3 linked regions of the Roseiconus lacunae genome follow. The protein of the gene in region 3 interacts with the protein of the main gene of each other region in a pairwise test. Links are inferred from orthologs where the notes say so. Each region holds a gene or a part of one and is shown on either strand. Other genes may lie near its edges.

The links. The genes of interacting proteins can lie anywhere in the genome.
Region 1: the proteins of FYC48_RS08335 (region 3) and FYC48_RS18140 interact in binary tests that used the Escherichia coli proteins (3 or more experiments, as listed by UniProt). The link is inferred for Roseiconus lacunae from one-to-one orthologs.
Region 2: the proteins of FYC48_RS08335 (region 3) and FYC48_RS22760 interact in binary tests that used the Escherichia coli proteins (3 or more experiments, as listed by UniProt). The link is inferred for Roseiconus lacunae from one-to-one orthologs.

The regions. Positions count from the first base shown.
Region 1 is NZ_VSZO01000012.1:525,463-529,811, forward strand. What follows is about bases 47-4,287. They hold FYC48_RS18140 (preprotein translocase subunit SecA), read right to left. Parts: upstream 3,970-4,287; coding sequence 247-3,969; downstream 47-246. UniProt on the Escherichia coli protein: Required for protein export, interacts with the SecYEG preprotein conducting channel.
Region 2 is NZ_VSZO01000043.1:109,520-112,396, forward strand. What follows is about bases 47-2,815. They hold FYC48_RS22760 (acyl carrier protein), read right to left. Parts: upstream 1,670-2,815; coding sequence 1,424-1,669; downstream 47-1,423. Other genes in these bases: fabF (beta-ketoacyl-ACP synthase II), read right to left, coding at 47-1,251; fabG (3-oxoacyl-[acyl-carrier-protein] reductase), read right to left, coding at 1,893-2,651. In the rest of the region: more of fabF, read right to left, coding at 1-46; fabD (ACP S-malonyltransferase), read right to left, coding at 2,843-2,877. UniProt on the Escherichia coli protein: Carrier of the growing fatty acid chain in fatty acid biosynthesis.
Region 3 is NZ_VSZO01000004.1:10,355-13,350, forward strand. The notes cover bases 11-2,898. They hold FYC48_RS08335 (acyl-CoA thioesterase), read right to left. Parts: upstream 1,725-2,898; coding sequence 1,296-1,724; downstream 11-1,295. Other genes in these bases: rnc (ribonuclease III), read left to right, coding at 384-1,274; FYC48_RS08340 (6-bladed beta-propeller), read left to right, coding at 1,941-2,898. Outside these bases: more of FYC48_RS08340, read left to right, coding at 2,899-2,969.

The sequences.
Region 1 (4,349 bases), on a different replicon or contig from region 3:
TTTCCTTAACCGAATGGCAAGCCGGCCGAACGCTGGAGCTTCCACACTCGCCTCTCTCTTGAGACGAATGTAGGCTTTCGAACACAATTCAAGCCTGTTGAAAAAAACGTCGCCAACGCTCCGTCTGAATCAAAGGTCTGGGCTCGTCAGCCGACGACTGTTAGCCCGTTGATTACACCGAAACCGTAGCAAACGCCAGTCGACGAATCCTGCCCCCAATTGTTAACGAGACTCGAGGTTACTGAACTACTTTCGCATACAGCAGGCTTTGTATTTTTTGCCGCTACCACAGGGGCAGGGATCATTGCGTCCGACTTTCACCCCGACATTTCGAATCGGTTCGGGCTTCGCATCGGTTGATTGATTACTAGCTTCGGCGGCCTGCTGAGCTGCGGTCTGAGACGCTGCTTGGGTTGCGGTCCCCGATCCCCCGGCGTTTCCGCTGGCGATCGAACCGGCCCGATCGTGACGCGCCTTAGCATCGACCCACGTGCTTCGAATGAACTCTTGGTTGAACGATTCCATTCGAAAGACCAACCCGGTGACTTGCTCTCCGACCGATTCCCACATCTGATCGAACAATCGCATTCCTTCGCGTTTGTATTCGACCTTGGGATCCAGCTGGGCGTAACCTTTCAGTCCGACACTGCTGCGCAGGTGATCCATCGTCAGTAGGTGGTTCTTCCACGCGTCGTCGACGATATTCAACAAGATTTGTCGCTCCATCCGTCGCATTTCGGGGTGGAACCGATCATCGACGGCACCGCTGACGGCCAACTGCAGCTCGTTGCGGTTCATTCGAGAGAAGTCTTCGACGTCGACCGAAGCGCCGAGTTCGACCTTCATCCATTCGACCAGGTCCTCCAGCTTGCTCGTTCCACTGGCCGCCACGGAAGCGGTTTTGTCGTTGTCGACGTTCGCGAACAAGTCGGCGACACGCTTATTGGCCTCGTTCAGCAACGGTTCGGCCTCGGTCGCCATTTCTCGGCTAAACGCGGTCAGCTGAGTCTTCAAATCATCTCGGTTAAGCGGAACGTCATCGACCGTCATCGTCTTTTCGAAGCGTCGCGCGATCCAATCGACCAGGCCTTCGCGGTTGAGTACGACCTGCGAGCCCTGGGGAACGGTGAACTGGGAAATTCCGGCCAGGGCGGGGTACTCGGTTTCCTTTTCGGCGTACGCTTGCTCGGCGCGGGCCACCAACTCGCCGGTCACGCTGCGACGATCTTCGACATCGCGAAACTCTTCCGGTGTCGTCTCGATTCCAAACCGATAACGCATCCAGCCGCACAGCATCCGCAGCCCATAATCCGCATCGAGCAGCGGTTCCCCTTCACTCAGGTCGACTTCGGCGATCCTTGCATGAGCTTTATCGATTAGGTTTTTGATCAGATCATCACGATCCATGTTCTTAAGTTGATGATCTTGATAATTCGTTCCCAACGTGGTGTTGGCCCATTTTGCCATGGCCTTGAGGTTCCATTCCTCTTCCATACCGACCGGCAAGTTTTCTTCGACCACTTCTTCGACAAGCACTTCGGAGGCACGCTCGGCTTGCTCCCGCGCATAAGTCGTCGCCATCGAGATTTCCATGTTCTGGAAATCTTTCGGCTCAAGCGTGCAACCGAGCTTGCCACCGGCGAATGCGGCAAACGTTTCGACGCCGTAGTCGGGATCCAAAAACGTTTCGACCTGTTGCTCGATCTGCGAATGAATCAGTTCCAGGATCATGTCCCGCGAACTGTGTCCGTCGAGGAGATTTTGTCGGTAGCGATACACACGTTTTCGCTGCTCGTCCATCACCTCGTCATAGTCCAGAAGGCTCTTCCGCATTTCAAAGTTGCGTTCTTCGACCTTCTTTTGGGCCGCGGCGATCCGCCGGGTCACCAGCTTCGACTCGAGCGGTTCGTCCTCACGCATGCCGATGCGTTCCATCATGTTCTTCACCCATTCACCGGCGAAGATTCGCATCAAGTCATCTTCGAGCGACAAGAAGAATCGACTCGAACCGGGGTCACCTTGGCGTCCACAACGACCGCGCAACTGCAAGTCAATCCGGCGTGATTCGTGGCGTTCGGTTCCGAGCACACACAATCCGCCGAGTTGACGAATGTGTTCGCCTTGCTCGCTCATCCCCTCGGCTTTATCGAACGACTCGACCAGTTCATTCCATTCTTCATCGGGAACGTCTAGTCGGGTTTCGTACTTATGCTGTAGCTGTGCCCAGGCTTTGTTTTCGGGGTTACCACCGAGGATAATATCCGTTCCCCGACCGGCCATGTTGGTGGCGATCGTCACGGCAAACTTTCGCCCGGCTTGGGCGACAATATCGGCTTCACGTTGGTGCTGCTTGGCGTTCAAGACCTCGTGCTCGATGCCACGACGTTCGAGCAAACGGCTGAGCGTTTCGCTTTTTTCGATACTGACCGTCCCGACCAAAACCGGACGACCTTTGTATTCGATCGCGTGGATCTTGGAACGTGGAATTGTTTGCGTTTGCTTTTCGCCTTTGGCGACGATTTTGATTTCGTCGTCGCTCTCTTCCTTGATGTCGCCCCAGACTTCATCGCCATCTTTGGTCACGACGACGTCCCATTTGACGGTCCGCTCGATCTCTGCGGCGAGGGCTTTAAACTTGAATTCTTCGGTCAGATAGATGACGTCGGGATACTCCAACCGCTGCAAACCACGATTGGTCGGAATCGCGACCACGTCCAACTGGTAGATTTTCCAAAACTCGTTCGCCTCGGTCATCGCCGTACCGGTCATCCCGGACAGCTTCTTGTACATCTTGAAGATGTTCTGCAGCGATGCGGTCGCGAAGGTCTGGGTTTCCGGTTTGATCGGGACGCCTTCTTTCGCTTCGACCGCTTGGTGCAAGCCATCACTCCATTGACGACCGTCCATCAAACGACCGGTGAACTCGTCAACGATCACAATCTGCTTGTCTTTGACGACGTAATTGACGTCACGTTTGTAGAGGAAGTGGGCTTTGAGCGAATTATCGATCAGGTGAGGCCACTCCATGTTGCCGGCCGTGTAAAAGCTCTCAACACCGGCTAGCTTTTCCGCCTCACGCACCCCATCGTCGGTCAACGTGACGTTGCGTTGTTTCTCGTCGACGGTGAAGTGAACGTCTTGTTGCAATTGCCGCGCGACCCGGTCGGCATCGGCATAGCGACCGAGATCCATGTCGCTGGGGCCACTGATGATCAACGGCGTTCGTGCTTCGTCGATCAAGATATTGTCGACTTCGTCGATGATCGCGTAGTTCAGCGGTCCCTGGCACTGCTGAGCTTCCGGTGGGAAACGGTCATCGCCTTGGGCGGCCGGGCGCATGTTGTCGCGCAGGTAGTCAAAGCCGAATTCGTTATTCGTTCCATAGGTGATGTCACAGCGATACGCCGCTTGCTTTTCGTGGGTCGACATCCCCGACTGAATTGCGTTGACGGTCAATCCCAAGTTCATGTACAGCGGCGCCATCCACTCCATGTCACGACGGGCCAAGTAATCATTGACCGTGATGACATGAACGCCTTTTCCTTCGAGTGCATTGAGGTAGGCGGGAAGGGTAGCGACCAGTGTTTTTCCTTCACCGGTGACCATTTCGGCGATCTTACCTTGGTGAAGCACCATGCCGCCGATTAGCTGGACGTCATAATGCCGCATACCAAGGAATCGCTTGCCGCCTTCGCGGCAGACTGCGAACGCTTCGACGAGAATGTCGTCCAAGGATTCGCCGTCGCGAATTCGCTGACGGAAGAGCTGTGTTTGCTCGCGGAGTTCCTCGTCGCTCATCGCCTCATACTTAGGCTCAAGCGCCGTAATCTCCTCCGCCCGGGTCTGCAACGCAGCAACTTGGCGAGCGTTGGCCGAACCGAAGACCGACGTCACACCTCGCTCGAAAGAGCTCAGCAGCCCGCCGAAGACTGCTCCGGTAATATCCACTAGGGTTTCAAAAAACGACATCGTTGAATCGTTGGTTGGTTTCGATCGATCGCTTGCACGACGAACCTTTCAGGCATCCAAACCTTTCGTTCGTCGGCACTGGGGACAGATTGGCAGCGCAGCCCGCCCACGTCCAGATCAGCCAATTTCGGACCAAAATTGCACTCAACCGAGACTCATCGGGCGTTGGGGGTCGTGCCACAAAGGCAGCGAGTAAAGCTAAACGCTTTGGGTGGCTTAGGTTAGGGTGTTTCACCGGAGGGGTCAACGCCGGTCAAAAGTTGGCGAAAAATCATGCGATCGATCCCGAATCCCTTCTCGGGAACGGCTAACGAATTTTGACACGTTCAGCTAAACTGCCGACCGAACCGCCCGATTCGGGCCGTTTTGCTTTTGGGGCC
Region 2 (2,877 bases), on a different replicon or contig from region 3:
GCCTCCAAAACCAAAGCTATTGCTCATCGCGAGTTTGACTTCCTTTGAGGCCGCGACATTGGGGGTGTAGTTGAGGTCACACTCGGGGTCTTGGTTGTCCAAGTTGATCGTTGGGGCGATGGTTTGCGTTTCGATTGACTTGCACAAGATCACCGCTTCGATGCCACCGCTTGCGCCCAGCGAGTGACCGAGCGCGCTTTTCGTGCTACTGACGGTTGTCTTGAAGGCGTGTTCGCCGAAGACGCGTTTAATAGCTTTCGTTTCGGCGATGTCACCCAGTGGGGTGCTGGTGCCGTGGGCGTTGATGTAGTCGATTTGTTCGGGGCCAACGCCGGCGTCGGCCAGTGCCGCTGACATGGCGGCGGCGGCACCGACGCCATCGGGATCCGGCGCGGTGATGTGTCCGGCGTCGCTGGTGGTCCCATAACCGAGGACTTCACCGTAGATGTTCGCACCACGTGCGATGGCGTGATTGAGTTCTTCGAACACCAGAACTCCGGCACCTTCACCGAGGACAAATCCATCACGATCCTTGTCAAATGGTCGGCTGGCCTTGGTCGGTTCTTCGTTGCGCATCGAGAGTGCTTTCATGTTCTGAAACGCGGCCAACCCCATCCGGGTCAGAGCGGCTTCGCTGCCGCCGGTGATCACGACATCGGTTTCGTTCAGACGAATGCTACGCAGGGCGTCACCCATCGCGTTGGTGGCGCTGGCACAGGCCGTTGCGACGGCGTAGTTGGGGCCCTTCAATCCGTACGTGATCGAAATATTACCACCGGCCGCGTTGACCATCATCTTTGGAACGGTGAACGGACTCACTCGGGAAGGCCCTTTGGTCAGCATCCGTTCGATTTGGTTTTCGATTTCAACCAAGCCACCGATACCGCTACCGAGAATCACACCGCAACGAGTGCGGTCGATCGCGTCAAAATCCAACTTCGAATCGTTGACGGCTTGGTGGCCGGCGTGGACGGCGAACTGGGTGAATCGGTCGAGGCGTTTCTCTTCGCGTGGGTCGGTGATCCCTTCGAGAGAGAAATCGTAGACTTCGCCAGCAAAATGGACTTTGTATTTTTCGGTATCGACCAGCGTGATTTTTCCGACGCCACTTTCGCCCGCCGTCAATCGTTTCCAAAACTCTTGGACTTCGACGGCAAGGGGAGTGACGACACCGACGCCGGTGATCACGACGCGACGTTCACCTTTGTAAACGGTGGGAGTCGCGGTGGACGAATTAGATTCCTGGGCCATCGTGCTGCCTGCAAGAAAGAAATCGCTTCAGGTTAACCAAGTGCCGGCGGGGTGACGTCCGGCAGTGTGCCTGAAAAAAAGAAGGGGAATTTGGCATCGAAATCGGGCGATGAGCACACCTTTAAATGGCATGGCACATCGCCCGTCGCGAGTTCGGTTGGACGCGGTTTGCTTACGCGTCGTCGCCTCGAGCGTTTTCGATGAAGTCGACCGCTTCGCCGACCTTTTGGATTTTCTCAGCGGCTTCGTCAGGAATGCTGATGTTGAACTCTTCTTCGAGTTCCATCACCAATTCGACGGTGTCGAGCGAGTCGGCGCCCAAATCGTTGACGAATGAGGTTTCACGGGTGATTTTGTCTTTTTCGACGCCAAGCTGTTCAGCAACGATGTCGACCACGCGCTCTTCGACGGTAGCCATAAGCGGTTCTCCAGTTTGTTATGTTCTTTAACAGGGAAGTTCGAATGGGAGGTGGTGTGTTCAGAGCGATGCCTGGCGAAGTGCCAAACGGTGACTTTGAACTTGGGTCAGCCGATGGAGCCCATGGACGCCTCGTTGATTCGCCGAAAAGATAGGGGAAACAAGCAAAAGGCGTCAATATCCCGGGGCCGACTATGCTCGACTTAAGCGGTCAGTTCGCAACTTAGCCGGTCATTCCGCCGTCAACGACGATGGTTTGGCCGGAAATATAACCTGCGTCTTTCGAGGCCAGGAACAATACCGCCGCGGCCACGTCCTCGGGATTTCCGACGCGTTTGGCGGGAATTGTTTTTTTGACTTCTTCAAGGATCGCGGCGGGGATCGCGTCGGTCATTTCACTGGCAATGAAGCCAGGTGCGACCGCGTTGACGGTCACGCCCCGATTGACGAGTTCTTTGCTCATCGTTCGCGTCATGCCGATCATCCCGGCCTTGCTGGCCGAGTAGTTTGCTTGGCCGGGATTGCCCATCAGGCCAGAAATGCTGGCCATGTTGATGATCCGGCCGTACTTCTTGCGTCGCATGATGCCAGCCGCGGCACGGCAGCACACGAAGCAACTTGTCAGGTTGGTCGCGATCACGCTGTCCCACTCTTCGTCACTCATCCCACGCATCGTTTTGTCGCGGGTGATGCCGGCGTTGTTGACTAGGATGTCCAGGCGGCCGTGGTCTTCGGCGATTTTCTTGATCGCCGCGTCGGTCGCTTCGCGATCGGTCACGTCGCACGCCACGGCGATGCCTTTTCCGCCGGCCGCTTCGATCTCGCTAACCGTTGCCGCCAGCTTATCGGCATTGCGTGCCAAGCAAGCGACGGTCGCCCCGTTCATTCCCAGGGCAACGGCGACTGCCTTTCCGAGCCCCTGCGAGGCACCGGTGACGATTGCAACCTGATCGGTCAGGTCGGCTTTGAGACTCATTTCCATGGCGGGCATTTGGTGTTTCTAAGTCAAGGAATGTGTTGCCTAGATCGGTTTCTAGGCCGGCTCTTCGGATTTGGCCATCAGCCCTTTGCTGAGGCGTCACCGCGGCGTTCGCGACAATTTCGGTTCAACAACCGCAGCGAACGTCCGTCGGCTGAGTAAGTCGAACCCGAACGTTTGGTCTAGGCGGCGCACTAGGATTCGTCACCGAACCCGTCGGTCGGAAGCT
Region 3 (2,996 bases):
GAATCACCAAGATAAATGCCCCGATCGCCGGCGTGTGACATGACCTGAACCAACGTTCGGTTGCCACCATTGCAGCGTCTTTACTCGGCTTACGATCGAGACGAACGCAAGCGAAATGGGAATCTTGGTTGGTTCGGTTTGTGTCAATCTTCTCGTTGCTTGTTTGCGATGACGATGGTCCACAACAGCCTCGTCAAATGAGCGTCGGTCGCCATCGAACGATCCGCAAACAGTCTCGGCGATTACGTTCGACGCGTGCGAACTGACATGGAATTTGTTCCCATGTCCGCCTCGATCACACGTGCGCCTTGAGAACGTTGTCTGATTCTGAACCCGAAGGCCTCCGGCCTACAGTCCCCTCGTCGCCGACACCTGAACAAGCGATTGAACAGGACGCGACATCGTCCGACGAATCGCCCGAGCGGAACCCACCCGACGTCAAAAGTGCCGGCCCGTCAACCGATCGAGAAATTCGGTTGGTGCCGACAGCTCGTACCGCGGATGGCGAACTCGATCACGCCGCAAAACTTGTCCGCTGCCAAGAACTGATCGATTATCAATTCAACGATCTGGAGCTGCTACAGAATGCGCTCACACATGCCTCCGGCGCGGCACATCGCCTGGCCAGCAACGAACGGCTCGAATTCCTCGGCGATTCAGTCCTTGGCTTTGTCGTCTGTTCGTGGTTGTACGAAGAGTACCCCGAGTACAACGAAGGCGATCTGACAAAGATCAAGTCGGCTGTCGTTAGCCGCAGGACATGTGGGAAAGTGGCTTGCCAAATCGGACTCGATGAATGCCTAATCGTCGGCCGTGGAGTCACCCGCAATCGCAGCTATCCACGCTCACTCGTCAGCGACGTCTTCGAATCCATCGTCGCGGCGATTTACCTTGATGGCGGACACGAGATCGTTCGGCAACGACTGATCCGTTGGCTTCGTCGCGAAGTCGAAACTGCCGTCCAGAGCCAGGGTTCGACCAACTACAAGTCGACCCTCCAACAACGTGCCCAGCGCGACATTGCCTGCACACCCCAATACCGCCTGAAACGCGAGACGGGGCCGGATCACCGCAAGTCGTTTCTGATCAGCGCCGTCATCGACGGAAACGAATTCACCGCCGCGTGGGGCAGCAACAAAAAAGAAGCCGAACAAAAGGCAGCGGCAAATGCGTTAGCCGAAATGAGCAACGAGTCGATTCCGTTTCCTTTGACCGAATCGCATTCCGCAGAATCGCATCCGGCGGAAGAGCCTCCCGGGGAAGAGCGATCGTAGGGCGGCAGCGGGAATTGGTAATTAAAGCGTTCCTGCTTTGTTACCGAGCTTGCTAGCGAGCGACAGAATTTCTGGCGGGAGTTTTTTAGGACGCCCCGTCGGATCGACACTGGCGATGACCGAGTCGGCTTCGGCAAGCAACGTCTGCTCGCGCAGGACTCGGTAGTGGTGCGTTAATCGAACTTTTCGAATCTCCGTCGTCACGACTTCCACCTGGAGTAGGTCGTCAAAATCGGCGGGTGCGAAGTAGCGCACGTTCATCTCGGTGACGACCAAAAGCCGACCGGAATCCTCGATTGCCTTGTATGGCATGCCACCGGCACGAAGCATTTCGACCCGAGCGTCTTCGAAGTAATTCAGGTAGTTTGAATGATGCACCCTACGCTGCCCATCGGTTTGGTGATAGCCAACTCGGATCTCGTGGGTGTATTGAATTAAGGCGCTGTTCATCGTGATCGTTCCGCCTGGGAAAATGGATAACCAATCGACACAGCATAAGCCTGAGCGATGAAATCGTCATTGCCCTGAACCTTGATTGCCCTGACCACTGCGTTTCGTCGATCTGTCCGCCGCAGCAAATCCCTACACTGGTTACAATGGGCAGTTTTTAATGACACCCGACTTGGGTGCTGACTCAGGTTTCTTTCGTTGCTAGGCAGGTTAAGCATGACGCGAACAAACGCGGGATTGGTAGTGGTGTGGGGTTTCGTCGCGATAATCTTGGTGACGATTTCAACGACCGTCGTCCGGGCAACCGAGCCGGTCCGAATGGGATGTGGCGACATGACCTTTGAAACAGTTCCCGGCTGGGGACTGCGACCGGACGGCAATTCACCGCTGGGGCCCACTCATGGGGGCGTCGTGATCGATACCGAAGGCAACATCTACACCAGTGCCCAAGCCGGAGTGTTTGTGTTCTCCCCCGAGGGCAAGATCGTCCATACCTACTTGGGCGAGGACTACAGCAACCTGCACGACATGGAAATCCGCCAGGAAGATGGTGAAGAGTACATCTACGGCGCGCGTAACAAGAACGCCGAAGGCATCAAGTTTCGCGTACGAGGCGGAGACGTCGTGCTGCGCCTACCGTTTCCGACGGAGTCTGGGCTCGCACTGAAGCGATTTAGCCCGACCGCGATCACGGTGGCCGACAACGGCGACATCTACCTCTCCGATGGTTATGCGAGTAACCATATTTTTGTGTTCGACAAATCCGGCAAGTACCTTCGCCATTTCGGGACCAAGGGAAATGCGATGAAGGAGTTCAACACCGCGCACGGAATGACGCTGGACACTCGCTATGAACCGCATCGATTACTGATTTGCGATCGCAACCATCAACCCAAGGGCCGACTGCTGCATTACGACCTGGAGGGCAACTTCATCGAAGAAGTCATCACCGGCTTGGGAATGCCAACGTCGGTAGCCGTCTCCGGAGATTACGTCTCAGTGCCTGACCTGCACGGACGTTTGGTGATTCTTGATCGATCGAACACAATCATCGCAGTCCTCGGAAACAACCCTGACCGCAAAAAAGGCCGCAACTTCAACGTCCCCCAGTCGGACTGGGTGGAAGGGGTCTTCAGCGGCACGCATGGTTCGTACTGGGACCGAGATGGCAATCTTTACGTTCAGGACTGGAACGTTTCGGGGCGTTTGATGAAGCTGGTACGGGTGAATTTGCAGCCGAATTGACCGCACCGAAGCGAAACACGTAAACTT